Regions from separate parts of the Arthrobacter sp. E70 genome, predicted to be linked through region 1. Evidence: riboswitches for the same ligand, from Rfam matches in the RefSeq annotation. Region 1 holds a riboswitch; each other region holds the start of a gene.
What was found. A riboswitch is a leader RNA that binds a small molecule or an ion and turns the genes downstream of it on or off. The one in region 1 is predicted to bind thiamine pyrophosphate.
Positions count from the first base shown of each region.

Region 1 (4,780 bases):
CATCAGCGAGGTCAGCCGGAGCCAACCGGCCCGGGCGTCCTAGCTGCCCGCGGGAACCTGCAGCTCAGGCAGGTACACCTTCCCGCCGGCCGCAAGGAATTCCTGGCTCTTTTCGCGCATCCCGGACGCCATTTCAGCCAGCGCCGCCTGCGAGTCGGCTGACCCGTACTCGTCCCGGATATCCTGGCTGATCCGCATCGAGCAGAACTTCGGACCACACATCGAACAGAAGTGGGCCGTCTTGGCCGGTTCTGCCGGAAGAGTTTCATCGTGGAACGCCTCGGCGGTCTCCGGGTCCAGGGACAGCGCGAACTGGTCCCGCCACCGGAACTCGAAGCGGGCCTTGGACACGGCGTCATCGCGTTCGTGCGCGCCGGGGTGCCCCTTGGCCAGGTCTGCGGCGTGGGCCGCGATCTTGTAGGTGATCACGCCGGTCTTCACATCGTCCTTGTTCGGCAGGCCCAAGTGTTCCTTCGGGGTGACGTAGCAGAGCATCGCCGTGCCGTACCGGGCGATTTCCGTCGCACCGATGGCAGAGGTGATGTGGTCGTAGCCAGGGGCAACATCGGTGACGAGCGGTCCCAGGGTGTAGAAGGGCGCGCCCTTGCAGAGTTCCTGCTGGCGTTCGACGTTTTCCCGGACCAGGTGGAAGGGAATGTGGCCAGGGCCTTCCACCATCACCTGTACGTCGTATTCCCAGGCGCGCTGCGTGAGCTCGGCCAGCGTATCCAGCTCCGCGAACTGGGCGGCGTCATTGGCGTCCGCGGTGGAACCGGGGCGCAGGCCGTCGCCCAGGGAGAACGCGACGTCGTACTTGGCGAAAATTTCGCACAGCTCGTCGAAGTGGGTGTAGAGGAAGTTCTCCTGGTGGTGTGCCAGGCACCAGCCCGCCATGATGGAGCCGCCGCGCGAGACGATGCCGGTGACGCGGTTGGCGGTCAGCGGCACGTACCGCAGCAGCACTCCGGCGTGGATGGTCATGTAGTCCACGCCCTGCTCGCACTGCTCGATGACGGTGTCGCGGAAAATCTCCCAGGTCAGGGCGTTGGCCTCGCCGTTCACCTTTTCCAGGGCCTGGTAGATGGGCACGGTGCCGATCGGTACGGGGGAGTTGCGGATGATCCACTCCCTCGTGGTGTGGATGTCGTCACCGGTGGAGAGGTCCATGACGGTGTCCGCACCCCACTGGGTGGCCCACTGCAGCTTGTCCACCTCTTCGGCGATGGAACTGGTGACTGCCGAGTTGCCGATGTTGGCGTTAATCTTCACCAGGAAGGCCTTGCCGATGATCATCGGCTCGGATTCCGGGTGGTTGATGTTGCTGGGGATGATGGCCCGGCCAGCCGCCACCTCGCTCCGGACCAGCTCGACGTCGCAGTTCTCGCGCAGGGCGACGAAGCGCATTTCGGGGGTGATGATGCCCTTCCGGGCATAGTGCATCTGTGTCACCGTCCGGCCTTCGACGGCACGGCGGGGCACCGGCTGCGCGCCCTTCCATTCCGCAGAGGCGGCGCCGCGGCGCATCGCCGAGCGGCCGTCGTCGAGCAGGTTCCGCTCCCTGCCGCTGTAGGCCTCGGTGTCCCCGCGCTCAGCAATCCACTGCTCCCGGAAGGGCTGCAGGCCGCGTACCGGGTCACTGCCGGGCCCCGCCGTCCGGTAGGTCCGGAAGGGCGCGTTCGGCTGGCCGTTCGGCGAGTCCTCCAGAGCAATTTCCGTCACCGGAACGCGGATCCCGTTCCCCGTGTCTTCGATGAACGCCAGCGAGTGCGATTTCAGGGACTGGGTCACGGGAGCCGCTTCTGGGGCCGGACGGGAGGCTTCCGCCTGGCTTTGGGCAGGGTTCAACTGGGCATTTTGTGTACTCAAGGAATACTCACTTCCTTCGCCGGCATTACCCGGACAGGTTCAACGGTCGCAGGCTGCGTCAGCCCGATCTCAGCCCCTGCAGGGGCACCCGTGTGGTCAGGAACGAAGCTACCACACGCCCCGCAGGGACAAACGCGGCGGGCCTTGTAACATTCGGGCGGTGCTACCCTGTGCGGGCAGCGAAAGGACATCCGAATGCCACAAGTCATCGAACTTCGGGGCCCCGTCCTGACAGGTCCGGACACCGTCCGGAACGGACTCTGGTCCGTGGACGGCAGGCTTACCTTCAGCCGGCCGGCAGTACCGCCTGACCGGGTTCTCGACGGCTGGGTGCTGCCCGGATTCGCGGACGCCCACTGCCACATTGGACTGGGCCCGGACGGCCCGGTGGATACCGCTACCGCAGAAGAGCAGGCAATGGCAGACCTTAACGCCGGCACCCTGCTGGTACGTGATGCCGGCTCCCCGGCCGACACCCGCTGGATGCAGGGCGGCCGGGACTTTCCGGTCCTCATTCGTGCCGGCCGGCATGTGGCGCGGACCCGGCGTTACCTCCGGGGCTTCGCCGAGGAGGTCGAGCCTGAAGGCCTCGTCGAGGCGGTGCGCAAGCAGGCGCGCGACGGCGACGGCTGGGTGAAGCTGGTGGGGGACTGGATTGACCGGGGCATCGGTGACCTGGCGCCGTCCTTTCCCGCCGCCGTCGTCCGCGACGCCGTGCAGGCGGCCCATGACGAAGGCGCGAGGGTGACGGCGCACTGTTTTGCCGAGGACACGCTGGATCAAATGCTCGACGCCGGTATCGACTGCATCGAGCACGCCACCGGACTCCTTCCCCGCCACCTGCCGCGCTTCGTTGAGCAGGGCGTACCGATCGTGCCCACCCTCATCAATATCGCGACGTTCCCCGACATTGCTGCCCAGGCCGAGCCCAAGTTCCCGCTTTACGCGGCCCATATGCGGGCCCTGTGGGAACGCCGCGCCGAACGGGTGGCGGAGGCCTACGAAGCCGGTGTCCGGATTTTCGCCGGGACTGACGCCGGCAGCGTGATCCGCCATGGCCGGATCGCCGACGAAATCGCTGCCCTGCACGCCGCGGGCCTGCCCATGGCCGCAGCCCTGGACGCCGCCTGCTGGTCGGCCCGCACCTGGCTGGGCGCCGACAACATTTCCGAAGGTGCCCGGGCCGACGTCGTGCTGTGCCGCGAGGACCCGCGGGCAGTCCCGGAAACCATTGGGGCACTGGCCCACGTCGTGCTGGACGGCCACATCATCCGCTGAGCGGAAATCTCCGGGCACCACTTGGAATAAATTGAAGCTTCAAGTAATTTTAATGGGTGGCCATCTCATTCGGAGGGCCCACACCACAGGGAGCATTCAATGACCGCAGAAGTAACTGCCCAGGACCTTCTTCCCGCCGACCTCGCCATGGGCACCGTCATGCTCAAGGTGGGCGACATGAAGGTCATGACCGACTACTACCAGCGCGCCCTCGGCCTCGACGTCGTAGCGGAGCAGGACGGGGGAATCTACCTTGGCCGGCTGCAGAGGCCGCTGGTGCATCTGGCCCCCGCACCGGGGCTGAACCTTCCCGGCAGGGGTGAAGCCGGCCTCTTCCACACCGCGCTGCTGTTCGAGGACCAGGCCTCCCTCGCGGCCACCATCGCCACCGCCGCCCAGTACGAGCCGCGGGCCTTCACCGGCAGCGCCGACCACCTCGTCAGCGAAGCGTTCTACTTCACCGATCCTGAAGGTAACGGCATCGAACTCTACTGGGACAGGCCCCGCAGCAACTGGTCCTGGAACGGAACCGACGTCGTTATGGACAGCCTGGCGCTGCCGCCCCAGCGGTACCTCGAGCAGCACCTCACCGAGGAGGCGCTCGAAGGCCAGCGCACCACCGCCGCAGGTGTCGGACACGTGCACCTGCAGGTGGGCGACGTCCAAACCGCGCGGGACTTCTACGTTGGAACCCTCGGGTTCGAAAAAACCGCCGGCTGGCACGGCCAGGCATTATTCGTCTCCGCGGGCCGGTACCACCACCACATGGCCATGAACGTCTGGAACAGCCGCGGCGCCGGCCCGCGCAAGGACACGCTGGGCCTCGGCGAGGTGCTCATTGAAGTTCCCACGGGGGACGACGTCGGGGCGCTGGCTGACCGCCTCAAGGTCGCCGGGGTGCCGGCGCACCACACCGGCGCCGAACTGCGCTTCGAGGATCCGTGGCGCAACAAGCTCCGGGTGGCTGTCCGCTAGGGCGGCGCGTGCGCGCGGCCGCCCGCAACTACTAGGCTGATGCCGTACGCCCGGGGCCCAAAGGCGCCCGGAACGCAGCTTTGCCGACGGAAGAAGGGCACATCCCATGGGCTTCACCGAGATCTTTGTCGCCACCCATGACGCAGCGCTGAAGCGCGCCGGCGTCCTCGACGAGGGGCGCGGCGGGGCTGCCGCGGCTCCCGCGGGCGAGGCGGTGCGGATCCAGGGGATCAGCGATTTCGAAGTCGAACAGCTGGGGGACCTGGCCGGAACTGCCGTCCATGCCGGCGGGGCCGACTATGAGCTGACCATGGTGGATGTGGCCAGTGACTCACTCCTGGCCGTGCCGCCCGCCATGGTCCGCGCCCTGGCGGACCTGCTCACCTACGAGACGGAGGGCGAGGGCAACGTCCTCGACGACGTCGCGGAACAGTGGGCGGGCCAGGAGGACATGCCCTTCGGTGCCGCGCAGGCCCGGACCTACGTCCAGCAGCTGGCGGAACTTGCCGCCGGCATCGGTGATTCCGAGCGCACGGGGCTCTACGTCTGGTCGGCCTGAGCCGTGTGGCCGGGGCCAAGTCGAAATAACGCCACTGATCTGGCACAATGGACAGGTACTCGATCCGCGCGGCCCCTCTCTCCGTGTCCGGATCCTGTCCTT
Region 1 is NZ_JBYQFR010000003.1:364,940-369,719, forward strand. Features, by position in the region: gene AC3IMC_RS05520 (alpha/beta fold hydrolase) at 1-43, shown strand, start outside; gene thiC (phosphomethylpyrimidine synthase ThiC) at 40-1,866, opposite strand; TPP riboswitch at 1,861-1,968, opposite strand; gene AC3IMC_RS05530 (amidohydrolase family protein) at 2,062-3,144, shown strand; gene AC3IMC_RS05535 (VOC family protein) at 3,244-4,119, shown strand; gene AC3IMC_RS05540 (hypothetical protein) at 4,226-4,678, shown strand.

Region 2 (4,780 bases), on a different contig from region 1:
CCTGAACAGTAACCGAAGGTTACTTGATGCCGGTGATCTTGACCTTGGTCAGTTCCTGGCGGTGACCCTGGCGCTTCTTGTAGCCGGTCTTGTTCTTGAACTTCTGGATGACAATCTTCGGACCGCGGAGGTCCTGGAGGATTTCAGCCGTAACAGTAACCTTGGCCAGGTCGGCGGCGGCGGAGGTGACCTTGTCACCGTCAACCAGGAGCAGGGCGGGCAGCTCAATGGTGCTGCCGGCTCCACCGGCGACGCGGTTCAGGGTAACGAAGTCTCCAACGGAAACCTTCTCTTGGCGGCCGCCTGCGCGGACAATCGCGTACACCACTTGGGAACTCACTTCTCTCGACGTTTATAACAAAATTGCGTGCGGTACCGGCTGAATAAGCCTGGCTTCTCGCTGTGCCTCAACGCCGTGGGGTCAGAAACCCAAGTGTTGGCGTAAGCACCGAAGATCAAGAATACGCTAGGTTCGTCTCCGGCCGCAAATGAGGCTGGTTCCGGCGGGTGGGTTGTGATAGTAACCACAAGCCCACGGCAACGCCGTCACCGTGCCGTTCCATGATACCGGCGCCGGGGCCGGCGGAGTGTCAGGAATAAAGGCGCGGCGCGTCGAAGAAGTCCACTTCAAGCCGGCAGGACTGCCTGAAGGCCGTAAGCATCGCGTCCCGCTCGTGGTCCGGGGCCGCCCTGCCGGCCGCATCCACGATCGCGATGGCCTGACGGGTGGCTTCGGCGAAGGCCTCGTCGGCGTAAGTGCGCAGCCAGTACGCATAGGGGTGCCCGTCGGGCTCCCCTGCTGCAAGGAACTGCGCGTGCAGCTTTTCGCCCACCTCGGCGTAGAGCCAGAAGCAGGGCAGGACGGCAGCAGCCAGCACCGCGTAGCTGCCCGACGCCGACGCAGCGGTGAGGTGGTCAACGTAGGACTTGGTCACGGGGCCGAGTCCGTCCTGCGTCGGGCGGGTGCTGAGCCACGACCGGTGCAGTTCCGATTCCACTTCGAGGCACTGCCGGGCCGATCCCGCCCAGAACAACTGCTCTGCCTCGGAAGGTGCCAGTGCACTGGCCCGCGCAAGGACCCGCGAGTAGCCGTTCAGGTACACCGCGTCCTGGGCGAGGTAATAGGCGAACTCCTTTTCGGGAAGGTGGCCGCCGGCAAGGCCGCGGATGAATTCGAGCCCATAGATCTCTGCCAGGTACTGTTCGGATTCCGCCCACAGCCGGGCAGCGAAGCCGCCCTCCGGCAACGCGGGCCGGACGTGGTGGAAGTGGTGGACCGGACCGTTCCCCTGGCCAACGTCCAACTGTCCCGAGTTTTCGAGTGCCCCGGCCAGCCACGGCTTGACCGTCCGCAGGGATGCTTCCCAGTCCCCCAGGCGCGCCTGCACGGTGGCCATCGCGGATGACAGCGAGCAGCCCGTCCCGTGGCTGTTGCGGGTGGGCACCCGGTCCCCAGGCACCTCCACCACTTCGCTGGAGAGCTCGCCGGAGGTGTTGACCAGCGCGTCAGGGCACGCCGTTCCCCCCAGGTGCCCGCCCTTCACCAGGACCGTTGCACCGGTTGCCTCCGCGAGGCGCCGGCCCTGGTCCAGGGCTGCCTCCCACGTTTGCGCCTGCTCCCCGTCCACCAGCATGGCAAGTTCAGGCAGGTTCGGGGTGATGAGGTGTGCAACGGGCAGCAGTTCCCGGACCGCAGCTTCTGCGGATTCCTTCAGCAGGCGGTCACCGCTGGTGGCCACCATCACCGGGTCAAGGACCACGACGGCGGGACGCACCTTGGCGAGCCATTCGCGGACGGTGCGGATGACGGCGTCGTCACCCAGCATGCCAATCTTCACTGCGTCGATGCAGATGTCGTCACTGACCGCATCCAGCTGCTGGGCAAGGAAGGCGGCAGGCGGAACGTGGACAGCCTGGACGCCGCGGGTGTTCTGGGCGGTCAGGGCGGTGATGGCCGCCATGCCGTACCCGCCGTGCGCGGCGATGCTCTTGAGGTCGGCCTGGATGCCGGCGCCGCCGGAGGGGTCCGATCCCGCGATGGAGAGTACCCGGGGAACAGCGCGGCCCACGGTGGAGGCAAGGGTGGCAGGGGGCAGGGGCAAGGAAAGGGTGGAAGACAACAGACATCCCTTCGCCGGTACTAGCCGGACAGGTTCAACGGGTGTGGATCTCAGCCGGCCCTGTGCGCGGCACCCCGTGTCGGTTCCCCAGCCTAGCTGGCGGGTGGCACCCGAAGGAAAGGTGACAGCCTTCCGGATGCGGGAAGTCCCCGCCGCGTGGACAACTCCCCCTGCATTTCGCGGGGGAATTGTCCACACAACGGGGACCTCCGGCATGGCCTGACGGCCGTGGTGCGCTGAGAACCCGGAGCGCTTAGAGTTCCGAGGCGGGGACTCCGACGCCAAGGATGATGGGCTCCTCGCTGGCCTTGCCGGGCTCCGCTGTGACCGCCGGGGCCTTCGTCGTTTCCGGAGCCTTGGCCTCGTGCGAGTGCCCTCCGGCGGACGCGGGCGCGTTCTCGTGGTGCTGGACCGTGGTCTCGTTGGCGGCACCCTGGGCACGGCTGGCACCGCGGTGGCGCCGCGGCCGGCGCTGGCGGGACTGGTCCGTCGCCGCCTGTTCCGTTCCGGGTACGGCGGCGGCAGGCTCGGGTTCCCGCACCACGTCCGCAGGCTTGGCTTCCTGTGCTTCCACGGGCTGGGCCGCTGCAGTTTCCGCCGCAGGAGCCGGCTGCCCGAGGTGCGCGAACGCTTCCGCGAGCCGGTCCAGGGTGAAGGCGGGCTGCGCCTGCTGCTCCCCCGCGTGCTCAACGAACGGCAGGGGCACCGTCTCGCCGCCGAAGGTGAGGACGGCAGCGGGCCGGGTGCCGGCGTCGTGCTTGTCCGCTTCAGCCGGGGCAGGCTGCTGCACCACCGGCGGTGCGGGCGGCGCCTGGCGGGCGGCCGCGACCTCGTCGTCGTGCAGGTGGGCTGCATGGGCGGCTGCGGCGATGTTCGCCAGGGCGAGCCTTGTGGCTTCCGCCTTGGCGTGCCGCTCGGCGTCGGCGGGGTCCGGCTGGACAGTGTGCACATGGACGGCGGGTGCCGGGGCCGGCTCCGGCTGCTGGCCGCCGCGTCCGCGCCGCCGCTTGCGCTCGGAACGTCCGGCGGGCTGGCTGTTGTCGGTCCGCTGGCCTTCGTTCCGGGAGGCTTCCACCCGGCCCTCGGGCCGGTTGTCTGACCGCTGCACATGGTGCTCAGCCGCGACGATGTTGGCGCGGCGGTGCTCCACAGGATCATCGTGGGTGACCACGCCGCGGCCGGCACACGCTTCGCACTGCTCGCCGAAGACTTCGAGCAGCCCGGTACCCATGCGCTTGCGGGTCATCTGGACCAGGCCCAATGACGTGACCTCGGCAACCTGGTGCTTGGTGCGGTCCCGGCCCAGGCATTCCACCAGGCGGCGCAGGACCAGGTCGCGGTTGGATTCCAGGACCATGTCGATGAAGTCGATGACGATGATGCCGCCGATGTCGCGCAGGCGGAGCTGGCGCACCACTTCCTCGGCTGCCTCGAGGTTGTTCTTGGTGACAGTCTCTTCGAGGTTGCCGCCGCTGCCGGTGAACTTGCCGGTGTTGACGTCCACCACGGTCATGGCTTCGGTCCGGTCGATCACCAGCGAGCCGCCGGAGGGCAGGAAGACCTTGCGCTCCAGGGCTTTGTGGATCTGCTCGTCGATCCGCCAGGCCGAGAAGATGTCCTGGTCTTTGGTCCACTTCTCCAGGCGCCCCACCAGGTCCGGTGCCACGTAAGTGACGTAGGCCTCGATGGTGTCCCAGGCCTCCTCACCGGACACGATGAGCTTGGAGAAGTCCTCGTTGAAGACGTCGCGGACCACCTTGATGGTGAGGTCCGGTTCGCCGTAGAGCAGTTCCGGGGCAAGGATCTTGGTGGACTTCGACTGGCTTTCGATGCCCTCCCACTGCGCCCGCAACCGGTTGATGTCGTGCGTCAGCTCTTCCTCCGACGCACCTTCGGCCGCGGTGCGGACAATGACGCCGGCCTGCTCCGGGAGGCGGTCCTTGAGGATGCGCTTGAGCCGGTTGCGTTCGACGTCGGGCAGCTTGCGGGAAATGCCCGTCATGGAACCGCCGGGAACGTAGACCAGGTAACGGCCCGGCAGGGAGATCTGGCTGGTGAGGCGGGCACCCTTGTGGCCCACGGGGTCCTTGGTCACCTGGACCAGGACGGTGTCGCCGGACTTCAGGGCGTTTTCGATGCGGCGCTGCTTGCCTTCGAGGTTGACTGCTTCCCAGTTCACCTCGCCGGCGTACAGGACGGCGTTGCGGCCGCGGCCGATGTCCACGAACGCAGCTTCCATTGACGGCAGCACGTTCTGCACCTTGCCCAGGTACACGTTGCCGATCAGGGAGTCCTGCTGGGTCTTCGAGACGAAGTGCTCGGCCAGCACGCCGTCTTCGAGGACGGCGATCTGGATTCTGTCGTCGCGCTGGCGGACGATCATCTGCCGGTCAACGGATTCCCGGCGCGCGAGGAACTCCGCCTCCGTGATGACGGTGCGGCGGCGTCCGGTGTCGCGTGACTCACGGCGGCGCTGCTTCTTGGCTTCCAGGCGGGTGGAACCCTTCACGCTGGCTACCCGGTTGCTGGCCGGCGCCTCGCTCACGGGACGCGGGGCGCGCACCCTCGTCACGGTGTTGGGCGGGTCATCATCCCCGCCGCCGGTCAGTTCAAGGTCCTGGTCGCCACGGCGGCGGCGGCGACGGCGACGGGACGTTACG
Region 2 is NZ_JBYQFR010000002.1:333,690-338,469, forward strand. Features, by position in the region: gene rplU (50S ribosomal protein L21) at 20-328, opposite strand; gene thiD (bifunctional hydroxymethylpyrimidine kinase/phosphomethylpyrimidine kinase) at 591-2,102, opposite strand; TPP riboswitch at 2,110-2,207, opposite strand; gene AC3IMC_RS03580 (Rne/Rng family ribonuclease) at 2,374-4,780, opposite strand, start outside.
Region 2: another riboswitch for thiamine pyrophosphate. It lies ahead of thiD (bifunctional hydroxymethylpyrimidine kinase/phosphomethylpyrimidine kinase); the one in region 1 lies ahead of thiC (phosphomethylpyrimidine synthase ThiC).

Region 3 (4,780 bases), on a different contig from region 1:
TGGGAGGACGTCATCTCATAGATGGCAAGGTGGCCCGTGATGGCGCCGCGAAGCCGCCGATTCAATCCGCACAGCGACATCAGGTTCACCGAAGCGAGGGAGACGGCGGGGACAGCGTCCAAGTAGGCGCCATAGCGGTCATCCAGCCCGAGGCCGCGCATGGTGCGGGCGAACAGGGCACTGTGCATCCGTTCGGGCCGGCCGCCCCCGTACTCGTCCGCCTGGATTTCCACGAGCGCCGCCTTGGCCCGGCCGCTGAGGCGGGGAATGGCCCAGGTATGCGGATCGGCTTCCTTCAGCTGGTACACCGATTTGTGGACCAGGAACTCCTTCAGCTGCTCCAGCGAAGCCTTCCTGGCCACGTAGCGCGAGACACTGGGGCCGGTGTCGCTGGCGGCCAGGTCGAAGAGGATATTGGCGACGTCGTCGCTGGCCAAGCCGTCGCTGGACGGGCCGTCCCCGGGGAAGGCGCCGGTGGCAGGAAGGCCGTGTTTCCCGGCGATCTTCCGCGCGGCCTGGCGGAGCGCCTTTTCGAAGGGCTCCTCGATCATCCGCCGGATCCGGATCAGTCCCGGCTCCCACTCCCAGTCGTCGGCGACGCCGTCAAGGCCTGAGTAGTGCAGTTCGTAGAGGCTGAAGAGGGAGAGCTGGATGTCCTCGTGGCCGATGATGTCCCCGGCCCGGGCCAGCTGTGCCGCCACCAGGGCCTCCAGTGCGTCCAGGTCAGCCGCGGAAGAAGCCGGCGCCTGCACCAGGATTTTGAACAGGGCGCTGCTGATGGGTCCTCTGGTGTCCGGGATTCTCATGGTGCTCCTTGGTCTTCTGCCGCGCCGATGCCGGGAACAACCACGGGGGCGCCGGTGCGCGGTGCTGGCATGCCCTGTCCTCCTCGAAACCCGGGAGGAACATAGTAAGCATGGCTTAGTAATTAATGCTACGCAGAACCAGGGCGCGCCGGATGCGGGCCGGTAACGGGTTAGGGTGGAACGCAGAACCGTTTGGCAGGAAGCGGCATCCCCGTCCCTCCGTATGCTTCCGGTGGCGACCAGTCCAGCCGGAGCAACGCCATGGTTCAAGAATCCCTCGCCCCTGAACACCCCCTGCAACTGTCCCAGTATTTCCAGGACCTGCAGGACCTGCAGGATCTGGTGCTGGACAGCCCGGACGTCGGAGTCTTCCTCAACGAACTGGCCACGGTAGCAGCCGAGGGCCTTTCAGCCGCCCCGTTCGTGCCCGCTGTCTGCGGCGTGACCCTGTTCCGGCGGAAGAAGGCCACCACGGTGGCCAGCAGCGACCCCACCGCCAAGGAGATGGACGAACTGCAGAACACCTTCCGCGAGGGACCGTGCCTGACGGCCATGGGGGAGATGCGGAGCATCCTGGTGCCCGACACCGCGCGGGAGCACCGGTGGCCCGGTTACGTCGCCGCGGCAGCGGGGCAGGGCATCCGGTCCATCCTGTCGGTGCCGTTGCTGGTGGATGACACAACCCGGGCGGCCCTGAACCTGTACGCGTCGCGCAGCGATGCCTTCAGCGGCCCGCACATCAGCCGCGCGGAGGCGTTCGCCGCCCAGGCGTCGAAGTCACTTCGGCTTGCGCTGAAGATTGCCCAACTCAACGACGCCCGCAACGACATGGCACTGGCCATGCAATCCAGGACCGCCATCGACCTCGCCGCCGGCATCATCATGGCCCAGAACCGGTGCAGCCAGGCGGCGGCCATGGAAATCATGAAGGCCGCTTCCAACGCCCGGAACATCAAGCTGCGGGAGCTGGCCCAGTCCATCGTCGAATCCGTGGGGGCCGGCGGCGGGGTTACCACGCACTTCGACGAATGAGCGGCAGCTACACCTCCAGCGCCGAGCCGAGGACGTCCCGGAGGGCTTCCACCACCAGGTCGTGGTCCTGCACCTGGGGCAGCCCGGACACGGTGACGGTGGCCACCGCTCCCACTCCCGTAACGACAATGGGGAAGGCGCCCCCGTGCGCGGCGTAGCGGGACTGGTCGAACCAGGCATGGTCTTCGATCCGGCCCCCGCCCAGCCGGCCCCGCAGGCCCACCAGGAGGGACGGCACCTCGTACCGTGCGGCGGTGCGCTGCTTGGCGCGGACCCAGTAGCCGTTGTCAGGCGTGGCGCCCGGCAGTGCAACATGGAACAGGACTTGCTCGCCCTTGGTGATGTCGATGGCGATGGGAAGGCCCCGCTCCTTGCCCAGTTCCACGAGGAGCAGGCCAAGGTTCAGGGCGTCATCCGGGGAAAACCCCGGGAACTGCAGCTCCCTGACCTCCGCCTCGACGCGGGCGATCAGGGCTTCCAGGGAACCCTCGGGCTGCGTGTCGAGGGAATCCGGATCGAACTCGGTCACATGCGGCGGATTGGCACTCATGCCCCACAATCTACCCCTCGCCAGGTGTAAACTTGACCACGCCCGCAAGGGCTGAAATACACGCCTAATTTGAACCAAAACCACCATTTACAACGACAGGGGAGCGCCGCCGTCGGCATCCTGGCCAGGCCGGGAACCGCAGGTGGGCGCTGAGAGTGCGGACCGCCGCAGACCCTCGAACCTGATCCGGTTAGTACCGGCGCAAGGGAGTCGAGTTCTCGAAGTGATTGGCAACGGCAGTCAACGCCGCATTGCCGCGCTTTCCCCTCCTGTTACCCAGGAGGATCACATGAGCACAGCAGCAATCAAGAAGACCACCAGCAAGTCCTGGCGCGTCGTGGACATTGTGGTGGCGGCCCTCGTCGCCATCGCCGGCGGCGTCATTTTCTGGGCCTGGTCCCAGGGCGCGGCCGCAGTATCCGTGCCGATGAACGCGGCCTACCCGCCCCTGACCGGCCTCATCGCCGGCGGCTGGATGATCCCCGGTGTCCTGGGGATGCTGATCATCCGCAAGCCCGGGGCGGCGCTGTTCTGCGAGACCGTGGCAGCTACCGGTGAACTCCTCATGGGTTCCCAGTACGGCACGTCCGTCCTGTTCTCCGGCTTCGTCCAGGGCCTGGGCGCGGAGATCATCTTCGCGATCTTCGTGTACCGCAAGTTCAACCTGCCCGTGTCCCTGCTGGCCGGTGCGGCATCAGGCCTCTTCTGCGGCCTGAACGACTCCTTCGCACCGTGGGGCTGGAACATCGCCTACTCCGGCGCGGACAAGCTGGCCTACATCCTCTTCTGCATGGTTTCCGGAGCCATCATTGCCGGCGCGCTGTCCTGGATCGCCACCCGCGGTTTGGCCCGCACGGGCGTCCTGAGCTCCTTCGCCTCGCGCAAGGCCGCCACGGAGCCCGTTTTCTCCTGATGCCCGCCGCTTACGGGGACGCCTCGGCTCCCGCCCGGCCTGCCGCCGTCACAGCCCGCGGCTGGGGCTGGCGGCATGCCGGCAGGTCCAAGCCTGCCGTCAACGCCCTCAACCTTGACATCAGCCCGGGGGAGCGCGTGCTCCTGCTGGGTCCCTCTGGCGCCGGGAAATCCACGCTCCTGCATGCCCTCGCGGGGGTGCTGGGGGACGTGAACGACGACGGCGAGGCCGGGGATGCCGACGAATCGGGTTCGCTGCTGGTCGACGGAGAATCCCCGCGCGCCCGGCGCGGCCATGCCGGGCTGATGCAGCAGGACCCGGAGACGCAGGTGGTCCTGTCACGGGTGGGCGACGACGTCGCCTTCGGCGCCGAGAACCTCGCGGTGCCCCGCGATGCCATCTGGCCGCGGGTGCACGAGGCGCTGGACGACGTCGGGCTCGCCCACCTTTCGCTGGACCACCCCACGTCGGCCCTGTCCGGCGGGCAGAAGCAGCGCCTGGCGCTGGCCGGCATCCTCGCCATGCGCCCCGGACTGATCCTGCTGGACGAACCCACCGCCAACCTGGACCCGGACGGAGTGCTGGAAGTCCGCGACGCCGTCGCGCGCTGCCTGGACAAGACCGGTGCCACGCTGGTGGTGGTGGAGCACCGGGTGTCCGTGTGGAAGGACGTCGTGGACCGGATCGTGGTCCTGCAGCCGGGCTCCGCCACTGACGATGCCGTACTCCTGGACGGGCCGCCGGACCGCGTGCTGGCCGAGGCCCGGACCATGCTCGCCGCCGCAGGCGTCTGGGTGCCCGGTTACGTGCCGGCAACACGAAGCCGTGCCGAGGTTCCGGCCGCCGGGACGGGCAACCTGCTGCTGGCGGCCGAGCGGCTCGCCGTTTCCCGGGAGCGTCCGGGCCGCCGCGGCTTCCGGAAGGTAGCGCCGGCCCCGGTCCAGGAAGGCCTCACCGCGCAGGTCCGGGCGGGGCAGGCACTCGCCATCACCGGGCCCAACGGAGCCGGAAAATCGACCTTCGCCCTGACGCTCGCCGGCTTGCTGGAGCCCGTGGCAGGGACGGTGTCCGCCACGATGGACCTCAGCCGCGGCGTAGGCATCGACCCCTACAAGTGGAAGGCCGAACAGCTGATTTCCCGGGTGGGCACCGTGTTCCAGGAGCCAGAGCACCAGTTCGTGACGGGCAAGGTGCTGGATGAACTGCGTTTCGGCCCACGGCACCTGGGGCACGGCGGGGAACGGGTCGACGAGCTGCTGGAGCGGCTCCGGCTCACGGCCCTGGTGGATGCCAACCCGTACACGCTGTCCGGCGGCGAGAAGCGGCGGCTGTCCGTAGCCACGGTCCTTGCCGCCAGCCCGCAGGTCCTGGTGCTGGACGAGCCCACCTTCGGGCAGGACGCCAACACCTGGGCGGAGCTGGCCTCGTTCCTGTCCGAACTCCTGGACGCCGGCACCGCGGTGGTCTCCGTGACGCACG
Region 3 is NZ_JBYQFR010000001.1:87,277-92,056, forward strand. Features, by position in the region: gene AC3IMC_RS00365 (iron-containing redox enzyme family protein) at 1-806, opposite strand, end outside; gene AC3IMC_RS00370 (GAF and ANTAR domain-containing protein) at 1,068-1,838, shown strand; gene AC3IMC_RS00375 (heme-degrading domain-containing protein) at 1,846-2,388, opposite strand; TPP riboswitch at 2,476-2,614, shown strand; gene AC3IMC_RS00380 (ECF transporter S component) at 2,678-3,301, shown strand; gene AC3IMC_RS00385 (ABC transporter ATP-binding protein) at 3,301-4,780, shown strand, end outside.
Region 3: another riboswitch for thiamine pyrophosphate. It lies ahead of AC3IMC_RS00380 (ECF transporter S component); the one in region 1 lies ahead of thiC (phosphomethylpyrimidine synthase ThiC).

Region 4 (4,780 bases), 340 kb from region 1:
CGACCATGCGAAAACCGAAGCCGCCCGGCATTCCGGGCCGCACCGTCATGCGGGCTCGGGGCTTACCACGGGTCAGGTGTTCGCCCTCACCAGCTTCAAGGACCGCTCCCTCTCCGCCGCGAGCCAGGCCGGACTCGTTAACAACCTCAATGACGGCCTGGCCTGGGGCCTCTTCCCGGTCCTGTTCGCCGCGGCCGGGCTGGGCCTGGGCGAGATCGGCATCCTCGCCGCCGTCTATCCGGCTGTGTGGGGCGCCGGCCAGCTCGTCACCGGTGCACTGTCGGACAGGTACGGGCGGAAAACCCTGATCACCGCGGGCATGCTGGTTCAAGCCGCAGCGCTGGGGTTGGTGGCCGCCGGCACGGACTTTGGCACCTGGCTCGCCGCCGTCATCCTGCTCGGCGCAGGTACGGCCATGGTGTACCCCACCCTGCTCGCCGCCATTGGGGATGTGGCACATCCCGCCTGGCGGGCACGCTCCGTGGGCATCTACAGGCTGTGGCGCGACGGCGGATTCGCCGTGGGTGCCTTGCTGTCTGGAGTGCTCGCGGACGCCTTCGGGATACCCGCCGCCACTGCCGCCGTCGCCCTCCTTACCGCTGCGTCCGGCATGGTGGTCGCAGTGCGCATGCGCGGTACCGACCACCACGGTGGCAGCTGACCGCCTAGGGAACGAGTTCGAAGTGGACCTGCCGCGCCGTGATGTCCGAAGCCAGCAGCCGGACCCGGACCTTGGTCCCTGACTCCAGCTCGCCGGCGCAGCGGGCGGTCACCGCCGGCTCAGCAACCTGGATGATCCCCGAACTGCCGTTGCCGTTCCCGCCCTTCCCGTTGCCGTTCCCGTTTTGCGGCTTGGAGCCGGAGATCACGATGGCATCGAACTCCTGCCCGATGTGGTTCACCAGGAGCGCGGCCTCCACCGTGTCCAGGGCCAGCCGCTCCATCCGTGACGCCAGCTGGTCTGAACCTGCCATGATCCCCGGCAACAGCGGAAGGGCCTCACGGGCCCAGGCGGGCACATCCCCGCCGTTGCTCAACGCCTCACAAATCACCAGCACAAAGCGGTCCACCAGACGGCGCAACGGGGCGGTGGTGTGGGCATATGCGGCACCAATCGCGGACTGGACGGCGTCTTCCGGGACGGTCCCGTCGAAGGCGGTATAGGAGGCACCCCGGAACAGCATGCCGGCCGAATGCATGATGGCCAGTTGGCGCGGGTCCCTGGGGTCCAGGGACCGCAGGTACTCGCCGTAGCTCATTTCCCCATCCCACGGCCTGCCCAGCACCTCGGTTTGCAGCCGGAAGTGCCGCAGGGACCGCTCATCCGGCGCGGGCATGGTGCGCAGGATGCCCACCTTGCCGGCAAGCATCATCTGCGCCGCGGCCATGCCGGTCATCAGCGAAATCTGCGCATTCCAGTCCTCGACGGGAAGCTGCGGGACGGCGTCAATCCGGAAGCCGCCGTCGGGCAACTGGACGATCTCCTGCTCCGGCATGTTCAGGCTGGCGCCATTGCGTGCCCGCTCGAGTTGGACCCGCTTGAGGCCCACCTCGCGGAGCAGGTGCAGCACGGGGTGGGCGTTGCCGTCGTCGAGGGCTGCCTGCGCACCTTTGTAACTGAGCTTCTCGCGGCTGCGGACCCGCGCACGCCTGACGCCGACGGAGGAAACCTCGGCGTCGCCGTCGAGCACGAAATGCCAGACGAAAGCGGAGCATTCCTGGCCGGGCAGCAGGCTGCCGGCCCCCTCGCTGATGACCTCCGGATGGAGCGGGATGCGGCCGTCCGGCGCATAGAAGGTCTGGCCCCGGCGGCGCGTCTCGGCATCGAGCGGACCCCCCGGGGCAACGAATGCCGGCACGTCCGCGATCGCATACAGCACCCGGTAGCCGGTGCCCTCCTGTTCGATGAACACCGCCTGGTCCAGGTCCGTGGACGAGGCCGGGTCGATGGTCACGAATTCGACGCCGGTCAGGTCGTAGGAGGGCAGCTGCAGCGACGCCACCGCTGCTTCGGCGTCTTCGACGGCTTCTGCCGGGTACGGGCCGGGCAGCTCCAGTTCCGTCCGGAGCGCACCCAACGCTTCCTCAAGGGCATTCTTGTGGTCGTGGACGTTGGGGGCGAGCCGATGGTGTGACACAAAACTCAGCGTATCTCCAAGTACGCCGATAGCGCAGGCTCAGGACGTGGCGCTGTCCAGCGCGTCGAGCAGGGCGGCCGCTGCGGCGGCAGGATCGGCAGCCTCCGTGATCGCGCGGACCACGACGATCCTGCGGGCGCCGGCTTCCACCACCTGGTGCACGTTGCCGTGGTCGATGCCCCCAATGGCGAACCAAGGCACCGGGTCCCCGGCGTCGCCTGAGGCTTGGGCGGCGTACTTCACCAGGTCAGGGCCGACGGCGGCCCGGCCGGGTTTGGTGGGCGTGGCCCAGATCGGGCCAACGCAGAAGTAGTCCAGGCCCGAAGGGCCGCCCGTGGCGGCGAGGGCGGCGTCCACCTGGCCGGGGGTGTGGCTGGAGAGCCCGATGGCGGCGTTGCCGTTGACCAGGGTGCGGGCAGCGGCTAGCGGAAGGTCCTTTTGGCCGATATGGAACACCGGCGCCCCGGACAGCACCGCGATGTCCGCCCGGTCGTTCACCGCCCACAGCCTGCCGTGCCGCAGTGCGGCCTCCTTCAGCACCGCCAGGAGGTCCAGTTCCTCCGCGGCTTCGATGCCCTTGTCACGCAGCTGGATGATGTCCACACCGCCGGCAAACGCGGCGTCCACGAACTCCGCGAAGTCGCCGCGGTCCCGGCGCGCGTCCGTGCAGAGGTACAGGCGGGCGGTGTCGAGGGCAGGAATTAATGAGGGGGACTGATTCATGCGTGCAAGCCTAGTTCCTCTAAACTGGGCAGGTACTGCGGGAGCCTGCGGCAGCTGTCATAAAGCGCCGGGCTGAGAGGGCGTCAGAGCCGACCGCTTGACCTGATCCGGTTAATGCCGGCGTAGGGAAGGAAACAGATGGGCATTTCCCACAACAATTCATCCGGGTCCGAAGATCCCCACATCCATGCCGGCGTTGCCGTCATCGGCGGGGGAGTAGTGGGGCACGGCATCGCCTGGGAGGCGCAGCGCTCCGGGCGGTCGGTGGTACTGGTGGATGACGCACCGGGAAGCGGCGCCAGCTGGGCCGCTGCGGGCATGCTGGCACCGGTGAGCGAACTGCACTACCAGGAGGAGGACCTCCTGGAACTCATGCTCGAGTCATCATCGCTGTGGCCAGGCTTCGCTGCCGGCGTTGCCGCCGCAACGGGTGCGGATTCCGGATACCTGACGACGCCGACCCTCGCCGTGGGTGCCGACGCCGCCGACCGCGCGGCGCTGATGGACCTGCGCGGGGTGCAGCGGGCCAACGGCCTGGAAGTGGAACCCCTTACCGTGCGCGAGGCGCGCCGGCGCGAGCCCCTGCTCAGCCCCGGCATTTCCTGCGCCTTGGACACCCCGGCCGACCACCAGGTGGATCCGCGGCGGCTTGTGGCCTCCCTCCGGCTGGCCCTTGCCGGTGCCGCTGGCCGGACCCCCGAACTTGCGGTTGACGGAGCCGCCGACGGCTTTGCGGTGCAGGACCGGGCCGCCGGGCTGCTGTGGGAAGGCGGAACGGTTGCCGGGGTCCGCCTTGCAGGCGGCGGCACCATCCGTGCCACCGAAACGGTGGTGGCCAACGGTCTGCAGGCTCCTGGACTCGGGGGACTGCCCGATGGGCTGCGCCTGCCCCTCCGCCCCGTGCACGGGGACATCCTCCGCCTCGCCGTCCCCCAGCACCTCCGGCCGCTGGTGACCTCGACGGTGCGGGGCATGGTCCACGGGCTTCCCGTATATATCGTTCCGCGCCAGGACGGAACCGTGGTGATTGGAGCCACCCAGCGGGAGGATGCGCTCTCCGACGCCGTGAGCGCCGGCGGCGTGTACCAACTGCTCCGGGACGCCCAGGCGCTGGTGCCGGCCGTCGCCGAACTGGAACTGCTCGAATGCACAGCCCGTGCCCGTCCCGGAACGCCGGACAACGCCCCGCTGCTGGGTCGGGTGCCTGTGCCCGACGGGTCCGGTGCGCCCATTCCCGGCCTCATTATCGCCACCGGATTCTTCCGCCACGGCGTCCTGCTCACCCCCGCGGCAGCGGCCATCTGCCGGGACCTTCTGGACGGCACCGCCGATCCCCGCTGGTCGCCGTTCAGTCCGGACCGGTTCTCGCGGCCACTGGCGGCCGCTGGCACCCACATCAAGGAGACAGCATGAACATCATCCTCAACGGAAACCCGCACACCGTAGCGGACGGCGCTTCCATCACCGTGCTCGTCAGCCAGGTCACCGGCCGTCCGCTCGCGGCCGACGGCCAGGCGACCGATGGCAGGAAGCTGGGTGTCGCCGTCGCGCATAATGCCCAGGTGGTGCCCCGCAGCCAATGGTTCGCCACGGCGCTCGCAGACGGCGACGACATCGAACTCGTGACCGCAGTACAGGGAGGCTGACACCATGACCGAAACCAGCACCATCAACCCCGCCGGCCAGGCCGGTCCGGGCGACGCCCTGGTGATCGACGGCGTTGAACTGGCGTCCCGGCTGATCATGGGCACCGGCGGCGCGCCGAGCCTGGACGGCCTCGGCGCCGCACTGCTGGCGTCCGGGACCGCCCTGACAACAGTGGCGATGCGGCGCTACTCAACTGCTGAGACCGGCTCGCTGTTCCAGCTGCTCGTGGACCACAACATCCGGGTGCTGCCCAACACCGCCGGCTGCTTCAC
Region 4 is NZ_JBYQFR010000003.1:29,599-34,378, forward strand. Features, by position in the region: gene AC3IMC_RS04060 (MFS transporter) at 1-661, shown strand, start outside; gene AC3IMC_RS04065 (RNB domain-containing ribonuclease) at 666-2,138, opposite strand; gene thiE (thiamine phosphate synthase) at 2,178-2,861, opposite strand; TPP riboswitch at 2,889-3,007, shown strand; gene thiO (glycine oxidase ThiO) at 3,000-4,274, shown strand; gene thiS (sulfur carrier protein ThiS) at 4,271-4,507, shown strand; gene AC3IMC_RS04085 (thiazole synthase) at 4,512-4,780, shown strand, end outside.
Region 4: another riboswitch for thiamine pyrophosphate. It lies ahead of thiO (glycine oxidase ThiO); the one in region 1 lies ahead of thiC (phosphomethylpyrimidine synthase ThiC).